One region of the Bradyrhizobium sp. TM102 genome, then DNA from elsewhere that is predicted to be linked to it. Evidence: predicted binding sites of a transcription regulator. Region 1 holds the regulator's gene; each other region holds the start of a gene.
The links. The regulator LexA, encoded in region 1, represses DNA repair genes until DNA is damaged. The targets are predictions, from matches to a motif close to TGTTCNNNNTGTGTTCNG.
Positions count from the first base shown of each region.

Region 2: a site for LexA is predicted at 5,078-5,095, ahead of GDN70_RS27130 (ImuA family protein). Genes of this name have one in related genera too.
Region 3: a site for LexA is predicted at 4,340-4,357, ahead of uvrA (excinuclease ABC subunit UvrA). Genes of this name have one in related genera too.

Region 1 covers NZ_AP021855.1:3,991,287-3,999,216, forward strand. Annotated here, with positions in the region: gene GDN70_RS19110 (ComEC/Rec2 family competence protein) at 1-1,465, shown strand, start outside; gene GDN70_RS19115 (GAF domain-containing protein) at 1,475-2,416, opposite strand; gene GDN70_RS34990 (hypothetical protein) at 2,633-3,067, opposite strand; gene lexA (transcriptional repressor LexA) at 3,637-4,338, opposite strand; gene glp (gephyrin-like molybdotransferase Glp) at 4,515-5,726, opposite strand; gene GDN70_RS19135 (hypothetical protein) at 5,950-6,156, opposite strand; gene GDN70_RS19140 (HAD-IA family hydrolase) at 6,326-6,949, opposite strand; gene GDN70_RS19145 (alpha-hydroxy acid oxidase) at 6,964-7,930, opposite strand, start outside.
Region 2 covers NZ_AP021855.1:5,698,247-5,706,176, reverse strand. Annotated here, with positions in the region: gene GDN70_RS27150 (M20 aminoacylase family protein) at 1-443, shown strand, start outside; gene GDN70_RS27145 (inorganic phosphate transporter) at 593-2,221, opposite strand; gene GDN70_RS27140 (UdgX family uracil-DNA binding protein) at 2,320-3,762, opposite strand; gene GDN70_RS27135 (putative DNA modification/repair radical SAM protein) at 3,762-4,997, opposite strand; gene GDN70_RS27130 (ImuA family protein) at 5,161-5,949, shown strand; gene GDN70_RS27125 (DNA polymerase Y family protein) at 5,846-7,441, shown strand; gene GDN70_RS27120 (error-prone DNA polymerase) at 7,438-7,930, shown strand, end outside.
Region 3 covers NZ_AP021855.1:4,111,354-4,119,283, forward strand. Annotated here, with positions in the region: gene GDN70_RS19710 (HAD family hydrolase) at 1-118, opposite strand, end outside; gene GDN70_RS19715 (toll/interleukin-1 receptor domain-containing protein) at 236-1,237, shown strand; gene uvrA (excinuclease ABC subunit UvrA) at 1,269-4,244, opposite strand; gene GDN70_RS19725 (outer membrane protein) at 4,531-5,277, opposite strand; gene GDN70_RS19730 (outer membrane protein) at 5,515-6,189, opposite strand; gene GDN70_RS19735 (outer membrane protein) at 6,425-7,174, opposite strand; gene GDN70_RS19740 (single-stranded DNA-binding protein) at 7,623-7,930, shown strand, end outside.

The DNA of each region.
Region 1 (7,930 bases):
CGCGACAGCGCTGCTCACCGGGCGGCGCGATGCGATTTCCACGCCGGTCAACGACGCGATGTTCATCTCGGGGCTCGGCCATGTGTTGTCGATCTCCGGCTATCACATGGCGGTCGTCGCCGGCGTCGTCTTCTTCGCGGTGCGCGCACTGCTGGCCTTGATCCCGGGACTGGCGGCCGGCTTTGCCATCAAGAAATGGTCGGCGGCCGCAGCGCTGGTGGCGGCTGCGTTCTATCTGCTCTTGTCTGGCGCGGAGGTCGCGACGCAACGTTCGTTCTTCATGACGGCGGTGGTGCTGATCGCCGTGATGGTCGATCGCCGCGCCATCACCTTCCGTACGCTCGCGGTGGCGGCGCTGATCGTGCTCGCGGTCGCGCCGGAAGCGCTTGTGCATCCGAGTTTCCAGATGTCCTTTGCCGCGACGCTCGGTCTCGTCGCGCTGGTACAGATCGGCATGCCGAACCTGTTTGCCTCACCCGATCATTCGGCGACCGCGCGCGTCGCGATGTGGGGCGGCCGCGAGATCGCGATGCTATTCCTGGCCTCGCTGATCGCCGGGCTTGCGACCACGCCCTACGCCGCCTTCCACTTCCACCGCGTCACGCCCTACGGCGTGCTCGCCAATCTCGGTGCGATGCCGGTGGTCTCGGCGCTGGTGATGCCGGCGGGGCTGCTGGGATTGCTCGCAGCGCCGTTCGGGCTCGACGGCGTGTTCTGGTGGCTGATGGGGATCGGCATCGACTGGATGGTCGCGGTCTCGCGCTGGGTGGCGGCATTGCCGGGCGCGGTCGGCCGCATCCCGGCGTTCGGCATCGCGCCGCTGATCGCAGCGAGCCTGGGGGTCATCGTGATGGGCCTGTTGCGTACGCCGTTGCGCTGGGGCGGTGCCGTCGTGCTGCTGGTTTCCATCGGCTGGGGGCTGTCGGTGCGCCAGCCCGATATCCTGATTGCCGGGGACGGCGCGAGCGTCGCGGTGCGGGGCGGGGACGGGCGTTTGCATCTGATCAGGGCAGGCAAGGACAATTTCGTGCTGAGGGAGTGGTTGGCTGCCGACGCCGATCCGCGCGATGCCGGCAGTAGCGCGCTGGCGAGCGGCATATCGTGCGACGAGTCGGGCTGCGTAACGCCGCTCGCAGACGGACGGCTGGTCGCGCTGGCCTCGCGCATCGACGCGTTGGCGGACGATTGCAACCGGGCTGCACTGGTGGTGACGTCAAGGCCCGCGCCGCCCGATTGTGCGGCGATGGTGGTGGATCGGCAGCGGCTCGCTCGCCAGGGCGCGCTGGCATTGACCCGGCGTGGCGACGGCTTTTCGGTTCAGGCGGTGAGGGCAAGAGGCACGAACCGCCCGTGGTTACCGGCCGGTGCGGGCGAAGGTGACTTCGACGGCAGCCTTGCGCAGAAGGCGGCTCCCCGCAGCCGCGACGCAACGCCATCGGAGACCGACTTGCAGGCCGACGATTGACGCCATCGATTACAGATACCAGGCCAGCACGGCTTCGAGCTTTGCCTTGCCGATGACCGGCAGGGCCACCATTCGGCTCAGCCCGGCTGCGCAGGCCTCAGAGCCCGCGATCGAGCCGTCATGAGTGAGATCGTCGTTGAGCGCGGGCATGCCGGCGGCCCAGGCGCCGCCGATGCTGCCTTCGCCTCTGGCAATGGAATTGGCGGCATAGCGGGCGGCAAGGTCGGTCTGCGCGCTGCAATCGCCGGCGCGAAAGACCAGCGCCGAACGGGCCTCGTTCGGGACCCAGATCTCGAAGCGTCGCGCAATCGGCGTTGCCTGCGCGGAGAGGAAAGTCAGGACCCAGGTTTGGTCGGTGCCGGTTCGGTAGGGCACGCCGACACCCAGATTGATCCCGACCTTGGCTGCGTCCTCCCAGCGCAGGAAGCTCTTGGCGTCGTGCAGGTCCTTGATGATCAGCGGCAGGCCCGCCTTCCAGGTGCGTCCGGGAAGTCCGAAGCCGCGAGGAAATTTAGTGTGGCGCGAGTTGAATTCGAACATGTCCGCCGCGCCGTAATAGCCGTCGACGAGGCCCATCTCGTGGGAGAGATCAGGATCGTTGTGCCAGAGTTCGATCGCGCCGACATGCGCCTCGTCGTCGCCGCAGAACAGCACCATCACGGCTTGCAGAAATTCGCCTGCAAACACCGGCACCGCCACGCCGCAGGTGAGGCCGGCGGCGACGGCCTGATCGGTCCGCTTGAAATAGGAGTTGGCGAATTTCGTGAGGATGACGGGATGGCCGCAGGCCCAGGTCTTGCCTGGAAGCCCCTCGTCATATCCGAAGTGCAGCTCTTCGCTGACGGCCTTGAACGCGGACAGCCCTTCATCGTAAAGGCCGCCGCCGAATTCCAGCCGCATGCGCGTCCGGTCAGGCACCCAGAGTTCAACAACGCGAATAAAGGTTTTCATCGAGCGTGTCCGCCGCCTCAAACCACGACAGCATCGGTCATTTGGCTGCGGAGCGGAGGTTCAAAATTCAGGCAGGACGGCCCAAACTTCGTGCGGCGACGAGGTGCGGCGGCGCTCGCCGATCGAATTTCGTGAAACACAAACCCACCGGGCTCGCCGGCATCGGCCGGCGACGGCATTTCAATCCTGGCCCCGGACCCGCCGGGCCGGAGGGCGTCAGCCGATCGGCAGTCGCGTGACCGTCGGGCGACTGTCGGCGATGATCTGCGGCTTGTGCTCGCGCTCGCCGATCGGCTGGGTCACCGGCAGTTGCAGCACGGTTGCGCGCTGGCCCTCGACGAGCTGCGTCACCAGCACGGATTTGCCGTCCGGGAATTCGATCGCATCATGATGGCGATCGGGAATGTGCGGATCGATCTTGCCGAACTTGCCGACGCGGGAGTTGACGGTGCGCGTCCAGATCCAGCGGTTGTCGTAACGGACGTTATCGGCGAAGGCGAGCTCCGTTCCCGGCAGCAGGCAGACCGCGACGGAGAGATCGGCTTCGGAGGCGAAGCCGCGCGTCGAGGTGCCGCGGAATGTTGTCGTGACGATCGTCTCGCCGACTTCTGCGGGGCGCGTCGCGACGGCATGCAGGCTGTAGTCACACATCGGGTGCTCCTCTATGCAGAGATAGCGACCCGCACCCCTTTTGGAGGCGCAGGCCCCTACCAGAGTGGAAGCACGTGACGGTCTGCTTGGTTGTAGGCAAATCTGCGGCTGGGATCCGCGAGCCCCGATCACATTATCTTTTCCATCTTTTCCGAAGTCGATAGGAACAAAGTCGGCTTCCGTGCATTTGGCAGGCGCGCGTCAACGAGGCGAAACCAGCCAGCCCGAGTATCGTCAGCTCGGCTGCGTGCGCGCTGCATTGCGGTCGTTGCGGATTTTCTGGATCACGGCCGTGTCCTAGCCGACATGATGATGCGACATGATGCGACCAGCGTTGCTGCGGCTGCGCTCAAACGATCCGGCGCATTTGGGCTGTCCCCCTCGAACTCGAAAGGCCGCGAAGCGATGTTGCTTCCCGCGGCCTGCCGAGGATGTCGCGAAAGGGGGAGGGGCCGGACAATCTGGGCAGAACCAGAAAGACTATCCAGCCGGAGCGGACCATCATCCGCTCCAATCTCTGATCGGCGATGCCGACCGAAGGCGCGCGCGAGGCGCTGAAGACTCCGGTATCAGTACTTGCGGTAAAGCCCGATCAGCTTGCCCTGAATCTTCACGCGGTTCGGCGGCAGGATGCGCACCTCGTAAGCGGCGTTGGCGGGCTCCAGCGCGATCGAGGCGCCGCGGCGGCGGAAGCGCTTGAGCGTGGCTTCCTCGTCGTCGATCAGCGCCACCACGATGTCGCCGGTATCGGCGCTCTCGTTGCGCTGGATCAGCGCCATGTCGCCGTCGAGGATGCCGGCCTCGACCATGGAATCGCCGCGCACTTCGAGCGCGTAATGCTCGCCGGAGCCGAGCATGTCTGGAGGCACGCTGATGGTGTGGCTGCGGGTCTGCAACGCCTCGATCGGGGTGCCGGCCGCGATGCGACCCATCACGGGCACCGCAACGGGCCGCTCGCCCTCGTCCGCGGACGGGCTGGAGCTCGCGCGTAGCTTGCCGAGATTGCCCTCGATGACGCTTGGCGTGAAGCCGCGTCGGTTGCCGGCGGCAGCCTGGAGCTCCGGCAGCTTGATCACTTCGATGGCCCGGGCGCGGTTGGGCAGCCGGCGGATGAAGCCGCGCTCCTCCAGTGCGGTGATTAGGCGGTGGATGCCTGACTTCGAGCGCAGGTCGAGCGCATCCTTCATCTCGTCGAAGGACGGCGGCACGCCGCTTTCCTTCAAGCGTTCGCTGATGAACCGCAGAAGCTCGTATTGTTTGCGCGTTAACATCTCGACCAAAGTCCCCCGGTTGATGTCGTTCGATTCCGAGACGATGAGTTCAGCGATAAGCCGCTACATCCTCGAAACAAATCATGAACGGACACTATATGTTCGATACATGTTCCGCAACTGCTTAATTTACCGTGAACAGAGCGAAACTCGCGGAATGCGTGTGGCCGCGCAGTTCAGACGGGGAGCCGCAGCACTTCGCAGGGGCTGCCGGCCTCGGCCTTTGGCGCAAACGGTGCGCGCACGAGAAGTACCTGTGCTGCAGCAAGATTCGCAAGCAGAGAGGAGTCTTGATGGCTGACGGGAAGGGCGACGAGCGTGCCGTCGTCGCGCGGCTCCAGGCGCGCGCGCAGATAATCCTCGCGCTGGTCATTGGCGCCGAGATCGCGGCCCAGCACGGCGCGCTCGCGATGGTGATGAATCACCGAACGGCCCGACAGCGCGCGAATCAACGGCACCATGAACAGGAAGGCGCACACGTAGGACGACACGGGATTGCCGGGCAGGCCAATGACGCCCATCGTCCCTAAGCGTCCGTGCATCATCGGCTTGCCGGGCCGCATCGCGATCTTCCAGAACGCCAACGCGATGCCTTCGTCCTTCAGCGCCTGCTGGACCAGATCGTGGTCGCCGACCGATGCGCCCCCGGTCGTGACCAGGACGTCGGCGCCGCTTTCGCGCGCGCGGCGGATGCCGGCGGTGGTGGCCTCCAGCGTATCGGCGGCAACACCGAGGTCGATGGTCTCGGCGCCCTCGCTGCGGGCGAGCGCGTGCAGGGCATAGCCGTTGGAATAGACGATCTGGCCGTGCCCGGGCGTCGAGCCCGGCATCACCAGTTCATCGCCGGTGGCGAGGATCGCGACCTTCGGACGACGGCAGACGGCGAGTTGCGGGTGATTCATTCCAGCGGCGAGGGCGAGATCGCGCTCTGTCAGACGGGTTCCCTTGCGCAGGAGGACGTCACCCTCGCGGAAATCAACGCCGGCGGGGCGGATGTGCCGACCCACGATCGCGGCTTCCTTGATCGTTATGTGCTTGCCCTCGGCGATCGTGTCCTCCTGGATCACGACTGCGTCGGCGCCGTCGGGAACGACGCCGCCGGTGAAGATCCGCACGGCTTCGCCGGCGCCGACCCTTTCCGTGAACGGACGGCCCGCTGCGACCTCACCGATCATCGTCAGCCTGGAATCGATCGTTGCCGCATCGGCCGCGCGCACGGCGTAGCCGTCCATCGCCGACATCGCCTGGGGCGGTTGGGTGCGCCGCGCAGCGACGTCCTGCGCGAGCACGCGATGGTAGGCTTCGTCGAGTGAAACCATCTCTGCAGGCAGCGGCTCTGCACCCGCCAGCACCGCAGCAAGGGCGTCGGAAACCGGCATCAAGGCCACGGCGAAACTCCTGCTCGGCACGTTCGGACGAAATTTTCCGACAGTCTTCTAGCCGAGCGCGGGAGCAGAGGCAAAAATGCGGGCACAATTTATCTTGCCGCTTTCCGGCCCTGGATCGAAGGCAGGCTCAGGCCTGGCGTGGCATGATCCAGAGAACGAGGCCGATCGGCAGGAGGGTGGCGATGGCGAGGACGAGAATGACGAGTGCCACGGCCGGCATCGCTCAACTCCCGCTCGGCCGGTCCGGCCCGTCGTCCATCGCGACGTCGGGAGCCTTCGGCCCTTGATCCTTGTCGGGCAGCGGATCGGCCTGGGATTTCAGGTCGGCGGCCTTGCTGATCAGCTTGGCGGAAAGGTCAGAATCCGAGGTGGTTCTTGCGAATTCAAGCAGGAGAGAGGCTTGCTTGGTGAGATAGGTTTTGCCCAGCACGTCCATAAGTCCGGTGTAGAAGTCCCAACGGACTCAAGAGTCCGGAAGGGGCCATTCCGTTCCCGGAACTCCGTACAAAAATGCACAAAGCGCTCTGGTTCCTCATTTTGGGCAAAATTGGGTCCGGGAAGGCTGCCCGACGTTGGCGCCTCCCGATGAGCGGAGATCGTCAGATGCCCAATGCCTTCAAGGCGTTCTCGACGTCGCGCGGCGACGTCACATGCACCGCCGTCAGCCCGCGCGACCGCGCGCCTTCGATGTTCTCGGCGAGGTCGTCGAAGAACACGATACGTGCTGCGGGCACGCCGATCGCGGCGACGACATGGTCGAAGGCTTCCGCGTCGGGTTTGCGCAGGCCGATGCTGGACGACAGATACAGCGCGCGGAAATGGCCGAGCAGTTCGCCATATTCCTTCGAGAAATAGTCAACATGCGGCCGGTTGGTGTTGGAGAAGGCATAGAGCGGCATCTGTTTCGCCGCGCGCGGCAGCAGCTCGGCGATATCAGGCATCTCGCCGGCGAAGATCGCGTTCCAGCCTTCCAGGAACTGGGCGTCCGAAATGCCGATGCCGAGCGAAGCACGCAGCGAAGCGAAATAGTCCTCGTCGCTGATCTTGCCGACCTCGTGCAGCCGGTAAGCCTCGTCACGCACATAGCGCGCGACGATGGCCTCGGGCTGGCAGCCGGCATGTCCCGCCCAGCAGGCGATCGCCTTGGAGAAGTCGATGTCGAGCACCACGCGCCCGAGATCGAACAGCAGCGCATCCGCGCTGCCGGGAGAGAGCGATGTCATTGCGTCCTTTTCACTCAGTATCGATACGGATCGTGGTCGAACAGCGGGAATGCGCTGAACACGCTCGGCGCGTTGGTGGCGGTCGCCGGATGCAGGCAGGATTTGTCGACCTCGGCAAATGACGTGGCGCCCAAAAGGCCGAGGCAGCGCAGCACCTCGTCCTCCAGCAGCTCCAGCATCCGCGCGACGCCGGCCTCGCCAGCCGCCGCCAGCGCCCAGCATTGCAGCCGGCCGATCCCGACCATGTCCGCGCCCGCCGCGATCGCCTTGACGATGTCGGTGCCGCGACAGATGCCGCCATCGACCATGATCTTGGCGCGGCCCTTCACGGCATCGACGATCTCGGGCAGCACATGCATGGCGCCGCGGCCATGGTCGAGCTGGCGGCCGCCATGGTTGGAGACGTAGATCCATTCGACGCCGTGATCGACCGCGATCTGGGCGTCCTCGGCGGTGGCGATGCCCTTCAGGATCAGCGGAATCCTGAACTTGTCCTTGATCATCTTCACGGTCCGCCACTCCAGGCCCTTCTGGAAATCGCCGCCGGTGGCACGCAGGCGGCTCTCGCGAACGTAGCGCTTGGCGATGTCACGCTCACGACGGCTGTAATGGGCGGTGTCGACGGTCAGGCAGAAGCCGGCATAGGCGTTCTTCTCGGCCCGGCTGACGACATCCGCGACAAAAGCATCGTCGCCGCGGACATAGAGCTGATAGAGCCGCAGCGCATCCGGCGCGGCTTCGGCGGTCTGCTCCAGGCCTGGCTCGGACACCGAGCTCAGCATGTGCGCCGCGCCGAAGGTGCCGGCAGCCCGCGCGACGCTCGCCGCGCCATCCGGGTCGAAGATCTCGAGCGCGCCGACGGGGGCGAGCACCACCGGCAGGCGCATTTTGCGGCCGAACTGCTGAACCGAGCCGTCGACCTTTCGGACGTCGCGCAGCACCCGCGGGCGGAAGGCGATCTCGTCCAGCGCCATGCGGTTG
Region 2 (7,930 bases), 1.7 Mb from region 1:
TCCACGCCGGCAACGCCCGCAACGTCATTCCGCAGACCGCGACACTGAAGGGCACCATCCGCACGCTCTCGCCCGAGGTGCGCAAGCTGGTCGAGAAGCGCGTGCATGAAGTGGTGGCGGGCGTCGCGCAGATCACCGGCGCGAAGATCGACCTGCGTTATCACCGCAATTACCCCGTGGTGAACAACCACGCCGCGGAGACCGAGGTTGCGCGCCGCATTGCAAAGCAGGTTGCTGGCGATGCCAACGTGCACGAAATGCCGCCGCTGATGGGCGGCGAGGATTTCGCCTACATGCTGGAAGCGCGACCCGGCGCCTTCATCTTCTGCGGCAACGGCGACAGCGCCGGCCTGCATCACCCCGCCTACAATTTCAACGACGAGGCGATCGTGTTCGGCACGTCCTACTGGGTGAAGCTGGTCGAGGAATCGCTGGCGGCGTGACTACCGACGTCATCCCGGAGCGCCTCGCAGAGGCGAACCCGGGATCTCGAGATTCCGGGTTCGGTCCTGCGGACCACCCCGGAATGACAACCTGGAATGCAAATGGCCGGGACAAGCCCGGCCATTCGCGTTGATGAGTGTCGTTCTTCTCAGAACATCCGCGAGAAGATCACGTAGAGCGTGGCCGACAGCATGATCGCGCAGGGCAGCGTCAGCACCCAGGCCATCAGCAAATTGCGGATGGTCGCCATTTGCAAGCCCGAGCCGTTGGCCGCCATGGTGCCGGCGACGCCCGACGACAGCACATGCGTGGTCGAAACCGGCAGGCCGAACACGTCGGCGGCGCCGATCGTAGCGGCGGCCACCAGCTCGGCCGAGGCGCCTTGTGCGTAGGTCAAATGGCTCTTGCCGATCTTCTCGCCGACCGTGATGACGATGCGCTTCCAGCCGATCATGGTGCCGAGGCCGAGCGCGATGGCGACGGCGACCTTCACCCAGGTCGGGATGAACTTCGTGGCGCTGTCGAGCCCGCCCTTGTAGGCGTTCAAGGTCGCGACCTCTTCCTTGTTGAGCTCGTTTTCCTTGTCCTTCATCAGGAAGCGGATCGCTTCGGAGGTCAGGTACATGTCGTTACGGGTGTTGCCGACCACTTCCGCCGGCACCTTGTTGAGCGAGCCGTATTTCGCGACCTGGTCGCCGACATCCTTCACCAGCACCGACAGCGAGGGGTAGGTGCCTTCGCTGATGTGGTGCGAGGTGATGTACTGCGTCACCGCAGGACGGGGATCGCCGATGATCGAGTGACCGGCACCCTTGGCCGCGATCACCTTGGAGGCGGCATCCGAGACCTTCTGGAACTGGGCGACCTGGGATTCCGGCAGTGCGCGGTTGAGCGCGTAGGCGGTCGGCACGGTACCGATCAGGATCAGCATGATCAGGCCCATGCCCTTCTGGCCGTCGTTCGAACCGTGCGCGAAGCTGACGCCGGTGCAGGTCGCGATCAGCAGGCCGCGGATCCAGAGCGGCGGCGCCTTGTTGCCTTCGGGCGCAGCATACAGGGCCGGGTTGCGCACGATGAACTTGAGCAGCAGCAGCAGCGTCGCGGCGCAGATGAAGCCGAACAGCGGCGACAGCAGCAGCGCGTAGCCGATCTCGGTCGCCTTGGTCCAGTCCACGCCCGAGGTGCCGTCGCGGCCGCGCATGACGGCGTTGGCGACGCCGACGCCGATGATCGAGCCGATCAGCGTGTGCGAGGAGGAGGCGGGCAGGCCGAAGAACCAGGTGCCGAGATTCCACAGGATCGCGGCGATCAGCAGCGCGAACACCATCGCGAAGCCGGCGCTGGAGCCGACCTGCAGGATCAGCTCGACCGGCAGCAGCGAGACGATGCCGAAGGCGACCGCGCCGGAGGACATGAGCACGCCGAGGAAGTTGAAGAAGCCCGACCACATCACCGCGACTTCGGCCGGCAGCGAATGGGTGTAGATCACGGTCGCCACCGCATTGGCGGTGTCGTGGAAGCCGTTGACGAATTCGAAGCCGAGCGCGATCAGGAGCGCGACGAACAACAGGATGTAGGGCAGGTAGCTCGTCACGCGTGCGCCGGTCGCGTTGACGTCGACATAGATGCTGTAGGCGACGAACAGCAGCCCCGCGGCGAGGATGCCGAAGAACAGGATCATCGTCAGCGGATTGAAGCCCTTGTCGAGATTTGGCCGCGAGGCCGGCTGGATCGGCGCGGGATCGGCTACCGCGCGGTCGAATGCAACATCGGTCATGTCTGGACGCCCCTTAACTTTGAAGTAAGGGTATTGTCCGCGATGGATTTGAAGGCTGGATGACAAGCGGCGGTTGAAAACCGTTTTCCTGCCAGTATTTAGGCGGCCCGCGCGGCTTTCTTCTGCAAGCCGGCCACGATCTTCAAATCGTCGACAAAGCGCTGATATTCCAGAACCTTGGCTTCCGGATCGGGCAGCCGCAGCAGATAGGACGGGTGCACCGTCACCAAAGCCTTGCGTCCGTCGGGAAGGTCGATGAGCCGGCCGCGGGTCTTGCCGATCGGAGTGATCTTGCCGAACACGCTTTGCGCGGCGGTGGCGCCCATCGCCACGATCAGATCAGGCTGGATTGCCGAAACTTCCCGTTCGAACCATTGCCGGCACGCTTTGATCTCCGGCGTATTCGGCTTCTGGTGCAGGCGGATCTTTCCGCGCGGCACGAATTTGAAGTGCTTCACCGCGTTGGTGACATAGACCTTCTTGCGGTCGACACCGGCCTCCTCCAGCGCACGGTCGAGCATCTGGCCGGCCGGGCCGACGAAGGGATGGCCGGCGAGGTCTTCCTTGTCGCCGGGCTGCTCGCCGACCAGCATGATGTTGGCGGATCTCGGGCCCTCGCCGAACACGGTCTGGGTCGCGTCTTTGTAGAGATGGCAGGCCCGGCAATGCGCGGCCTCCGCGCGGAGCGCTTCGAGATCGTCGGCAGCTGGCTTGCGTTTCATCGGAGCCTCCGGCCGCTTCTGAGGCTTGTGCGGATCGGTTGCCGCATTGGCGATCATGGCGCCGGTCATGCGTTCGGCGTCCTCGATCAAGGGCTTAATGATCGAGGCCTCGGGCAGGTTCCTCCAATATTTCTTCGGCATCTCGGCCTGCATCGCCTTCACCTTGAGCCGGGCCGGATTGAAGATGCTGGCGTAATAGCGCCGCCAGGTTTCCTCCAGCCGGTCTTCGCCCGGTGCTTCGCTCTTGCTGACGCCCGGCGTGAACGCGAGCGCGTGGCCATCCCAATGCGCGCAGAGGTCCGGCGTCAGGATCGACCAGGGCATGTCGGCAAAGCGTCTTGCGAAGAACGGGGCGGCGAGCTCGACGATGTGATGCTCCGGCTCGAACCAGGCGACGTAATGTGCTGCGCGCTCGCGTCCGATCTCGCGGAAGCGGACGAAGGCGTGCATCTTGTGCTCGTCGCGATGGACCGCGCGAGCCATCGCCGTGACCTGCGCGACGTCAGGGTCGGTCGCGACCTCGATGAGATCGTGGTTGTCCTTCAGCCGCCAGAGCAGGCGATAGAGGATCGCAAAGCGCTGGATATCGCGGTGCAGGATTGCGGCCTGGGCTAGCTCGACGAATTTGCCTGATACGTTGAAGGTGCCTTCGTTCGCCTCGAGGATCGGAGACGGTGCTTGCGGCGCGAACAACTCCGCCTCGCCGCCCTGCACGGTCCAGGTGACATCGGTGGGCTGCACGTGATGAAGCACGAGGCTGCGCGCGGCTTTGCGCCAGCCGTCGAAATCGGTTTCGGTGTCGAGGGTGATGTACTGCATCAGAAGCCAAATCCCAGTTGCGTTGCTTTCGGCTTGAACCGTTCGATCAGCCCGGCCGCATCAAGACGGTGCGGCGAGGGCCGGTGATCGCTGAGGACGATGAACGGCAGCGCCTTGTTGCGGGGCACGTGCAGGCGGGCGAGATCGGCGAGGCGGATCGTGGTGGTGCGCCGTGTTGCAATGATGCGCTCGACCGCCTTGGTGCCGAAGCCCGGCACGCGCAGCAGCTCCTCGCGGCTGGCGCGGTTGACGTCGAGCGGGAAGCGGTCGCGATGACGCAGCGCCCAGGCCAGCTTCGGATCGATGTCGAGCGGCAGCATCGCGCTGTCGTCGACGATCTCCGCAACGTCGAAACCGTAGAACCGCATCAGCCAGTCGGCCTGGTAGAGCCGGTGCTCGCGCAGCAGCGGCGGCTGCACCAGAGGCAAGGCGCGGCTGGCGTCGGGGATCGGGCTGAAGGCGGAGTAGTAGACGCGCCGCAGACGGTAGGCGCCGTAGAGATTGGCGCTGGTGTGGAGAATGGTGTGGTCGGAGGCTGCATCAGCACCGACGATCATCTGCGTGCTTTGGCCCGCCGGCGCGAAGCGCTGCGGCTTTGCCTTGGTCTTCGCGCTGCGGCCTTCCTCGGCCTCGTCCAGCTTCAGCCGCAGCCGGCCCATGGTGCGGCGGATCGCGCGCACGTCCTTCTCCGGCGCGAATTGCTGCAGGCTCGTTTCCTCGGGCATCTCGATGTTGATGGAGAGACGATCGGCATATTTGCCGGCTTCCGCGATCAGCGCATCGTCGGCCTCGGGAATGGTCTTGAGATGGATATAGCCGCGGAAGTGATGATCCTCGCGCAGCTTTCGCGCGACGCTCACGACCTGCTCCATGGTGTAGTCGGGGCTGCGGATGATGCCTGAGGAGAGAAACAGACCCTCGATGTAATTGCGCCGGTAAAAGTCGAGCGTGAGCTTCACCACCTCGTCGACGGTGAAGCGGGCGCGCGGCACGTTGGAGGAGGCGCGGTTGACGCAATAGAGGCAATCGTAATTGCAGGCGTTAGTCAGCAGCACCTTGAGCAGCGAGATGCAGCGTCCATCCGGCGCATAGGAATGGCAGATGCCCATGCCGGGTGCGGTCGACCCCATGCCCTTGCCGTCGCTGGAATCCCGCTTCTCCGTGCCGCTGGAGGCGCAGGACGCGTCGTATTTGGCGGCGTCCGCCAGGATTTCCAGCTTGCGTTGTACGTCCATCTTGGAATCCCTTTGATTCAGCTCATGAATCCGCTTGCGCGCCAATTCGATTGACTCTCTACGCGCCGTTAGCTTTATATTAGAACATATCATGAACAAATGAGCCAGCCGCTGGTTCTCTTTTTGAGAGCCATCGGCAATCACCCCTGAAGGAGCGGCGAGCATGAGCGGCGCACGGACAAGCGCGCTTGCGACCTTGCGCGGCCAGATCGAGCGCATCGAGACGGCGACGGTCGTGCATCCGCACGATCGCGTCGCGCTCGGTCACAGCGAAGCCGACAACGCGTTGAAGGGCGGGCTCGCGCGCGCGGCGATCCACGAGGTGTTTTGCACTGGGTCTCAGGGGACGGCCGCGACCGGCTTCGTCATGGGGCTTGCCGGGCGCGTCTCGGTGCAGCGGCCGCTGCTGTGGGTACGGCAGGATTTTTCAGAGATAGAGGCAGGCGCGCTGTCGATGAGCGGGCTCGCCGAGCTCGGCCTCGATCCGCGCCGCGTGGTGATGGTGCGCGCCGCCGATGTCGAGAGCGCGCTGCGTACCTCGGCCGATGCGCTCGCCTGCGATGCGCTGGGCGCCGTCGTGCTCGAGCTCTGGGGCGAAACCAGGCAGTTCGATCTCGTGGCGAGCCGCAAGCTGACGCTGGCCGCGCAAGGCTCCGGCGTCACCGGCCTGATGCTGCGGATGGCGGCGCAGCCGCTGCCTTCGACCGCGGAGACCAGGTGGATGCTGCGCGCGGCGCATTCGCCGCCGGGGTCGGTGTGGGACGCATGGGGCGCGCCGCGCTTCGATGCCGAACTCTTGCGTAATCGTCATGGCCCCTGCGGCCGGTGGATCATGGAATGGAATTGTGATGAGTGCCAGTTCAGTGAACCGTCGACGTATTCTCAGCCTGTGGCTGCCACGCCTGCCCATCGACCGGATCCAGCGGTTCTTCAACAGCTCCGGGCTGGGTAAAACCAATAATGAGCCGAGCATCGTCGTCATCAAGGACAACAATGCGCTGGTGATCCATGCGCTGGACGAGGCTGCCGAGCGTCTCGGCCTGTACGTAGGTCAGCCGCTCGCCAATGCGCGGGCGATGTGCCCGGATTTGCGCGTGTTCGACGCCGATGTCGCGGCCGATGCGAAGACGCTTAGCGACATCGCCGACTGGTGCGACCGCTTCACGCCGCTGGTCGCGCTCGATCCGCCGCACGGGCTGTTCCTCGACATCACCGGCTGTGCGCATCTGTTCGGCGGCGAGGCTGCGCTGTTGCAAGCGCTGGTTCGGGCGCTCGGCCGACAAGGCTTTGCCGTCAGCGCGGCAATCGCCGGCACCTCGGTCTGCGCGCGCACGCTGACGCGGCAGACCACGGGCACCATCGTTGCCGATGGCGGCGAGGCGGAGGCGATCAGCCGGTTTCCGGTGTCCGCGCTCGGTGCGGGCGAGGCCATCACCACCGGCCTGCGCCGCGCCGGCCTCAAGACCATCGGCGACGTCGCCACGCGCTCGCCGAGCGAGATCACGGCGCGGTTCGGAGCGCGGTTCTCCACGCTGCTGGCGCATGCGCTGGGGCAGGGCGATGCGCCGATCAATCCGCGAAAACCGCTGCCTGATTATATCGTGGAGAAGCGTTTCGCCGAGCCGATCGCGACCGACACCATGATCGCGATGACGCTGTCGCGGCTGGCGGACACGCTGATTGCCTCCATGGAGAAGCAGGGCAAGGGCGCGCGCCGGCTGGAAGCCGCGTTCTTCCGCACCGACGGCGTGGTGCGCGCGATCATGGTCGAGACCGGACGTCCGGTGACGCGAAGCGCGGTGATCGACCGGCTGTTCCGCGAGCGTCTCGATGCGCTCGCCGATCCCCTCGATCCCGGTTTTGGCTTCGATATGGTTCGCCTGTCGGCGAGCCGCACCGAGATCGTGGTGCAGGAGCAGCGCGATCTCGACGCCCATGTCCACGACAATGACGAGCTTGCCGCCCTGATCGACCGCATTGCCGCGCGCATCGGCGGAAAGCGCGTCGTCGTGCACCTGCCTGAGGATACCCATATCCCCGAATGTGCGGTGCTGGCCGCCCCGGCGCAGCATCATCTCGCCGCCGCCATGCAGGCCGAATGGCCGGCACGGACCGAAAGCGAGCCACCGCTGCGTCCCTTAAGGCTGTTCGACAAGCCGGAGCCGATCAAGGTGCCATTCGCGGCCGTGCCGGATGGTCCGCCGCATCAGTTCACCTGGCGCCGCGCGCTGCATGCCGTGGTGCGGGTGGAAGGACCCGAGCGTATCGCGATGGAATGGTGGCGGCAGGACGGCAAGCAGCTGACCCGGGATTACTTTCGCATCGAGGATGCCGAGGGCCTGCGCTTCTGGATTTTTCGCGACGGACTTTACGAGGGGGAGGTGTTCGACGGCGACGGCGAGCCTGCTTCTCCCGGCTGGTATGTGCACGGTCTCTTCGCATGAATAGCCCCGCTTATGCCGAGATCGGCATCACCACCAATTTCTCCTTCCTGCGCGGCGGCTCGGATCCGCGCGCCTATGTGCATCAGGCGAGCAAGCTCGGCATTCCCGCGATCGGAATCGCCGACCACAACACGCTCGCCGGCGTGGTGCGGGCCTGGAATGAGCTCGACAATGACAAGGTGCTGCACAAGCCGAAACTGCTGATCGGTGCGCGCATCGTCTTCATCGACGGCACGCCCGACATTTTTGTCTACCCGCGCGACCGCGCCGCCTATGGCCGGCTGTGCCAGCTCCTGACCAAAGGCAAGCGCGGCGACGACATCACGCGGATCGAGAAGGGCGAGTGCCGTCTCACCTTTGCCGATCTCCTGGAATTCTCCGAGGGGCAGCTTTTGGTCCTGACGTTGCCGCATCGCTTCGAGCCGGCGCAGGCGCTGGATGTGCTTGCAAAGCTGAGGGCGAGCCGCGCCGAGGGCGTGTGGCTGGCAG
Region 3 (7,930 bases), 120 kb from region 1:
CATCCCGCACGCGGCGAAAGCCGAAGCGGTCGGCGATGTCGTTGACGGTGCGCAGGAACCACGGGAAGCTGTCGGCCAGCGTGCCGTCGAGATCGAAGATGGCGAGGGTGTAGGGCATGGAGGCGAGGGCTACGTCGGCCAAGCTGGTCTCACTTCTGCATGCAGGTCTCTTGCAAGGAAAGGTTGTAAGCGGTCTAGTGAGTAGCTATTGGTACTAAGATTCGGTCTCTGCGACGTGCAGGAGGCGGTCTGTTTACAGCTCAGATTGGTTGTTAAAGTCGTGGCTCGCATATTCCTGTCTTATTCGAAGTCTGATGCGAACTTCGCGCTACAGCTGGCCGAACGTCTTAAGTCGCTTGGCAATGAAATCACAGTTGATGTTGAGTCTTTGACCGCAGGGCAGGATTGGCGCACACGCCTATCTGAAGGACTGAGGCGGGCGGAGCTCTTCGTCGTGCTGATATCGCAGTCCTCGATAAGGTCGCCGTCGGTATTGCAAGAGATCGGCGCGGCTAGGGCATACGCCGTTGAATCAGACCGGATGCTCGTGATCCCCGTCCTGATTGATGACATATCAATACCATCTGTCGTCCAGGACATACTCGTTCTCATGGCGGCCGATCGAGATCTCGATAAAATTGTTTCCGATATCTCGGTCTCAATTTCGCAGTTCGTCGGCCGGAAGGCCGCTAAGGACGAAAGAGCGGCAGAAGTCGCAAAGAGAATCGAGATCAATGCCGCTTCCTACATTGATGATGCTGTGCTGTCTCAAAGCAATGCCGAGGCGAGAAACCGCGTCATGGGAATCATTTGGTATGTCGCGGGGTTCATTTCCCTTCTAAGCGGCATTGCGTTTGCCGCGTTTGCATTGGCGCACGGAGACGCAAACAGGCCGACCGAATGGACAGATTTGGCAGTCGCAACCTTAAAAGGCGTTGTCGTCATTGGTCTCTTAGCTGCATGCGCAAGGTATGCGTTCTCACTGGGGAAGTCTTACGTCAGCGAGGCATTAAAGTGCTCGGACCGCATTCATGCGATCGCGTTTGGGAAGTTCTACTTGCAGGCCTATGGCGATAAGGCAACCTGGGTAGAGCTAAAGGAAGTATTTCAGCATTGGAATATTGATAGAACATCAACATTCTCGTCGCTGGATACTGCTCAAATTGATCCTCAAATCTTGAGCCTGCTAGGCGACGTGGTTAAGACCGCCATCGGAAAAGCGAAAAGCCCGCCTTAGCGCGGTCGAGATAACGGTTAGGCGATGCGCCTCACTCCGCCGCCTCGCTCGTGCTCCGCCGCTTCGGCTTCCTCGCCTTCTTCAGCACCGGCTCCAGAAACTTGCCCGTGTAGCTCCGCGGCGCCTTGGCAATGTCCTCCGGCGGGCCCCAGGCGACGATCTCGCCGCCGCCGTCGCCGCCTTCGGGGCCGAGGTCGATGACCCAGTCGGCGGTCTTGATGACTTCGAGATTGTGCTCGATGACGACGACCGTATTGCCCTGCGCGACGAGCTCGTGCAGCACTTCCAGGAGCTTCTTGACGTCGTGGAAGTGCAGGCCGGTGGTGGGCTCGTCCAGGATGTAGAGCGTGCGGCCGGTGGCGCGCTTCGACAGCTCCTTGGCGAGCTTGACGCGCTGGGCTTCACCGCCCGATAGCGTGGTAGCCTGCTGGCCCACGTGGATGTAATCGAGCCCGACGCGGTGCAGGGTCTGAAACGTCTCGCGCACGCGCGGCACCGCCTTGAAGAACTCGGCGGCTTCCTCGACGGTCATGTCGAGGACGTCGGCGATGCTCTTGCCCTTGAATAGCACCTCCAGCGTCTCGCGGTTGTAGCGCTTGCCCTTGCAGACGTCGCAGGTGACGTAGACGTCGGGCAGGAAGTGCATCTCGATCTTGATGACGCCGTCGCCCTGGCAGGCCTCGCAGCGGCCGCCCTTGACGTTGAAGGAGAAGCGGCCGGGCTCGTAGCCGCGCGCCTTGGATTCGGGCAGGCCGGCGAACCATTCGCGGATCGGCGTGAAGGCGCCGGTATAGGTCGCGGGGTTGGAGCGCGGGGTGCGGCCGATCGGCGACTGGTCGATGTCGATGATCTTGTCGATGTGCTCGAGGCCCTCGATGCGGTCGTGCGGGGCCGCGCCCTCGCTGGCATTGTTCAGCTTGCGGGCGATGGACTTGTAGAGCGTGTCGATCAGCAGCGTCGACTTGCCGCCGCCGGACACGCCGGTGACGGCGGTGAACAGGCCGAGCGGAATTTCGGCGGTGACGTTCTTGAGATTGTTGCCGCGCGCGTTGACCACCTTGATGGTGCGGCGATGGTTCGGCGGCCGCCGCTCCGGCACCTCGACCTCGAGCTCGCCGGTCAGGTACTTGCCGGTGAGCGATTTCGGGTTGCGCATGATCTCGGCGGGCGTGCCTTCGGCAATGATGTTGCCGCCATGCATGCCGGCGCCGGGGCCGATGTCGAGGACGTGGTCGGCGAGCAGGATGGCGTCCTCGTCATGCTCGACCACGATCACGGTGTTGCCGAGGTCGCGCAGCCGCTTGAGGGTGTCGAGCAGGCGCGCGTTGTCGCGCTGGTGCAGGCCGATCGAGGGCTCGTCCAGCACGTAGAGCACGCCCGTCAGGCCCGAGCCGATCTGCGAGGCCAGGCGGATGCGCTGGCTCTCGCCGCCGGACAGCGTGCCGGAGGAGCGGGATAGCGTGAGGTAGTTGAGGCCGACGTCGAGCAGGAAGGTGAGACGCTCGCGGATCTCCTTCAGGATGCGGCCGGCGATCTCGTTCTGCTGCGCGTTGAGCGCCTCGGGCACGGTCTCGAACCATGCGCCGGCGCCCTTCACCGACAGCTCGGAAATCTCGCCGATATGCTTGCCGCCGATCTTGACGCAGAGCGCCTCGGGCTTGAGCCGAAAGCCCTTGCAGCCCTCGCAGGGCACGTCGTGGAAATACTTCGCCAGCTCCTCGCGCGCCCACTCGCTCTCGGTTTCCCGATAGCGGCGGTTGATGTTGGTGATGACGCCTTCGAACGGCTTCTTGGTGTCGTAGGAGCGCACCCCGTCCTCGTAGGAGAACTTGATCTCGTCCTCGCCGGAGCCGTGGAGGATGGCGTTCTGCGTCTTCTTGGCCAGGTCCTTCCACTTGGTGGTCAGCGTGAATTTGTAGTGCTTGCCGAGCGCAGTCAGCGTCTGCACGTAATAGGGCGACGACGATTTGGCCCAGGGCGCAATCGCGCCCTTGCCGATGGCGAGCTCCTTGTCGGGGATGACGAGGTCTTCGTCGACATGCTGCTCGACGCCGAGGCCGCCGCAGGCCGGACACGCGCCGTAGGGGTTGTTGAACGAGAACAGGCGCGGCTCGACCTCGGGGATGGTGAAGCCGGAGACCGGGCAGGCGAACTTTTCCGAGAACAGGATGCGCTCGGGTCCGCTCTTGTCGTGGATCTTGGCGGTCTTCTTCTTTTCCTCGGCGGGAGCCGCCGCCGGCGCGTCGGCGAATTCGACGACGGCGAGGCCTTCGGCGAGCTTCAGCGCGGTCTCAAAGCTCTCGGCGAGGCGCTGGCCGATGTCGGCGCGCACCACGATACGATCGACCACGACGTCGATGTCGTGCGGGAATTTCTTGTCGAGAACAGGCGCTTCCGCAAGCTCGTGGAAGGTGCCGTCGATCTTGACGCGCTGAAAGCCCTTCTTGAGCCATTCGGCGAGCTCCTTGCGGTACTCGCCCTTGCGACCGCGCACGACGGGGGCGAGCAGATAGAGGCGGGTGCCCTCGGGCAGCGCCAGCACGCGGTCGACCATCTGCGAGACGGTCTGGCTTTCGATCGGCAGGCCCGTGGCCGGCGAATAGGGCACGCCGACGCGGGCCCAGAGCAGGCGCATGTAGTCGTAGATCTCGGTGACGGTGCCGACGGTGGAGCGCGGGTTCTTCGACGTCGTCTTCTGCTCGATCGAGATCGCCGGCGACAGGCCGTCGATCTGGTCGACGTCAGGCTTCTGCATCATCTCCAGGAACTGGCGCGCATAGGCCGACAGCGATTCGACGTAGCGGCGCTGGCCCTCGGCGTAGATGGTGTCGAAGGCGAGCGAGGATTTGCCGGAGCCGGAGAGGCCGGTGAACACCACCAGCTTGTCGCGGGGAATCTCGACGTCGATGTTCTTGAGGTTGTGCTCGCGCGCGCCACGGATCGTAATTGCGCGCAGGCTGGAGCCCGCGTTCTGTTGTTGGCGCTTCGCCTTGATCACTTCATCCATCCGAGTTGCCCTCAAGGAATCCCATGGGTGCGCGACCGCGCCAATAAAAAAGGCGCGCTCGCCCGGAACCGGGATCGGCGCCGATGGGGTTGTCAGCGAACGTAGGAAGAACGGAGACGGATTTCCAGTGGGACTTGCGAATCGTCAACGGAATGTTGGCGCGCTGGCGGCATCTGGCAGCAGTTGCTTTTGCGGAACTGCGCGGCAAGTGCCGCGAAAACAAAAAGGCCGGCGCAAGGCCGGCCTTTCGTGACGATGGGACGTCGGCAGCGATCAGGACTTCAGATCAATACCGGGCGACCACGGGGCCGCCGAAAGTGTAGTTGAGGCGGACGGTGCCCATGTCGACGTCCTGCTTGATCCGATCGATACGGTCGTTGACGCCGAGGATCGTGAACGAGTTGTTGCGCTTGCCCATGAACAGATGGTCGTATTCGATCGCCACGGACCAGTTCGGTGCGAAGCCGAATTCGATGCCGGTGCCGACCGCGCCACCCCAGCGCGTCTCGCTTGCGCTGTCGAGGACCACGCCGCCCAGCAGGCCGTTATATTTGGCGTGCGTGACGGCCGCGCCACCCTTCACGTACCAGAGCACGTTGTTCCAGGCATAGCCGACCTGGCCGGTGAACAGGCCAAGCGCGTCGATCTTGGTCTGGTTGACCAGCGGCCCAAGCACCACGCTCGTATTCGAGCCCTTCAGGTTGGCCCAGTCGCCTTGGGCTTCAAGGCCGAACACCCAGTTGGCCGACTGCCAGCGATAACCGACCTGTCCGCCGACGACGCCGCCGGTCGCATTGTGACAGCCTTCAGCCGTGTCCGGACCCGCAACACCGAAGATGTTGTTGACGTCCCAGCAATTGCGGCTCGAGGCGCCGCCGCCGTTGATACCGATGTAGAAACCGCTCCAATTGTACATCGCGATCGGCGCGACCGGAGCCTTGGTGTAGGGGCGGGCCGCCAAATCGGCCGCCGAGGCCGGTGCCAACGCGCTGAGTGCGAACAAACCGGCCGAAGCCAGCAAAAGCTTCTTCATATCCATTCCCCAGTTCCGTTTCTCTTTCTGATCTTCCGGAAAGCGGAAGAGCCAGCGGACCTATGACCCGACTAATGTCACTGCTTTACACCATTAAAGCCAAAGGTTGTGTCACCCGGGCGCCACATCTCTCCGAAAACGCGAGCGAGCCGGTTGGCTCGCGAAAAAACAAAAAGGCCGGCGCGAGGCCGGCCTTTCGTGACGATGTGACGTCGGTAGTGATCAGTGCTTCGCAGATCAGTACTTGGCAACCACCGGGGCGCCGAAGTGGTAGTTCACGCCGACCTGCACGGTGTGGAAGTTGAGCGTGCCGGTGGTGATCGGAGCGCCGAGACCGGAGAAGTAGGTCTCGCCACCGAGGCTGCGATAGAGGTACTCGCCCTTGACCGACCACTGCGGAGCGAAGAACGCCTCGACGCCGGCGCCGACGGTCCAGCCCGAGTGGAACTTGCTGTCGGAGACAGTCACGCCGAGCGCGCTGACGCTGACCTTGTTGTCGATCCAGGCGTAACCACCGGTGCCGTAGAACAGCACGTTGTTGACGGCCCAGCCGATGCGGCCGCGGACGGTGCCGAGCGCGTCGGTCTTGGACGACACGGTGAGGCCGAGAGCGGTCGCCGAGGCGCTGACGTCAGCCCAGGAGCCATCGGCCTCGATGCCGAACACGACGTTGCCGGTCTGCCAGTTGTAGCCGGCGGTGCCACCGACGAAGCCACCCTTCATCTTCGGGTCGCCGGAAGCGCTTTCCCAGGCGCCGCCACCGACGATACCGAGGTAGAAGCCGGTCCAGTTGTAGACGGCCGCCGCCGGAGCGATCGGAGCCTTGGTGTAGGGGCGGGCTGCGAGGTCGGCCGCCGAGGCGGGCGCAGCGAGAGCGAACAAACAGGCCGAAGCCAACAAAACCTTCTTCATTTTCAACTAATCCCAGTCCCAGTTTCTGTTGTTGCCTTCCTGACCGGAAGGGCAGCGGACTCAACGGCCCAACTGACGCCGTGCTTACACCACCAAAGCCGCAAGTTGTGTCTCCGAAAAGCCACAGCGGTCGAAAAGGTGATGGTTACTGACTTATTGCCTCCCGTTCATGTCGCGCCAAACGAAAAAGGCCGGCGCGAGGCCGGCCTTAGACGTCAATGATATCAGATGGATATCAGTAGCGCGCGGCGACCGGCGCACCCCAGTTGAAGTGATAGTTCACACCTGCCTTGACCGTGTGAACGGTATCGGTCCACTCGGAGCGGTTGGTCACGACGGGGCTGTACTGAATCGTGCTCTTGCCGAAATCGATGTAGTTGTATTCGACCTTGGCCGACCAGTTCGGAGCGAACATGTATTCCGCGCCGGCGCCGACGGTCCAACCCCAGCGGGTGTTGTTCTGGATAAAGACGTTTCCGGGGATGCCATCGTAGCGATGCTGAATGTCGCCGACCGCAGCGCCGCCGCTGACGAACAAGAGAGCGGGGCCGGTCGAGTAGCCGAGACGGCCCTTGATGTCGCCGAAGCCGCGGATTCTCGTGAAATAGGTGTCGCCGAGGCCGGCATTGATCTCGGCCGAACGACCGTTGATGTCAGCCCAGTGATAGTCGCCCTCGATGCCGAACACCCAGTTGGCAGCCTGCCAGTTGTAGCCGACTACGCCACCGACAAAGCCGCCGGTGGTGTCGTAGTTCTGACTTCCAGCAAAGATCGCCGTATTCGGACCGCCAAAGAAGGTTTCGTCGCTGCGGCCCCAGGCACCACCGCCCTGCACACCAATGTAGAAACCGGTCCAGGTATAGATCGGAGCGGGGGGCGCGATCGGCGCCTTTGTATAGGGACGGGCTGCAAGGTCGGCAGCACCGGCCGGAGCCGAGAGGGTCAGCGCAACCGCGCCGGCAAAGCCAATCAAAATCTTCTTCACTGTAATCTCCCCAGTCGTGTCCGCCTCTCTGAGTTCCCCAAGGCGGACTATCAGGCGCGAGGCCCATTGCATCAATTCCAAGCACGACGATAGCTCGATTCTGCGGCAGAGTCCGTGCCCGGAGTGCAACAGTTGGGTGTAATCGACCTACTTCTAACTTAATGAATGTTAAGTGATTTTGCCGTTCACGGGAACCCCGATTTGGTTCCATCCCAATTGCCATCACAGCGCCATATAGACGCCATCCCGTCTCCACATTTGGCGGCGATTTCTGCAGGAACAAATCTGGAACAGACCGCCGGTCGGTGCTATATGTGGGGATAACCTTGGGGGTGACGGGCTGAGCAGCCCCTGCAAGCGTATAGGGTCGCCCTAACAGGGCGCAGAGGAACGCGGGCAGCGCGCTCGGCCTTAGGAAATTCAGTGGCATTCGGAGTGGAGAGCGGCGATGGCGGGAAGCGTCAACAAGGTCATTCTGGTTGGAAATCTCGGCAAGGATCCTGAAATCCGCCGCACCCAGGACGGGCGGCCGATCGCGAATCTGAGCATCGCGACCTCCGAGACCTGGCGCGACAAGAACAGCGGCGAGCGCAAGGAAAAGACCGAGTGGCATCGCGTCGTGATTTTCAATGAAGGGCTCTGCAAGGTCGCCGAGCAGTACCTGAAGAAGGGCGCGAAGGTTTACATCGAGGGCGCGCTGCAGACCCGCAAATGGACCGACCAGAGCGGCGTCGAGAAATACTCGACGGAGGTCGT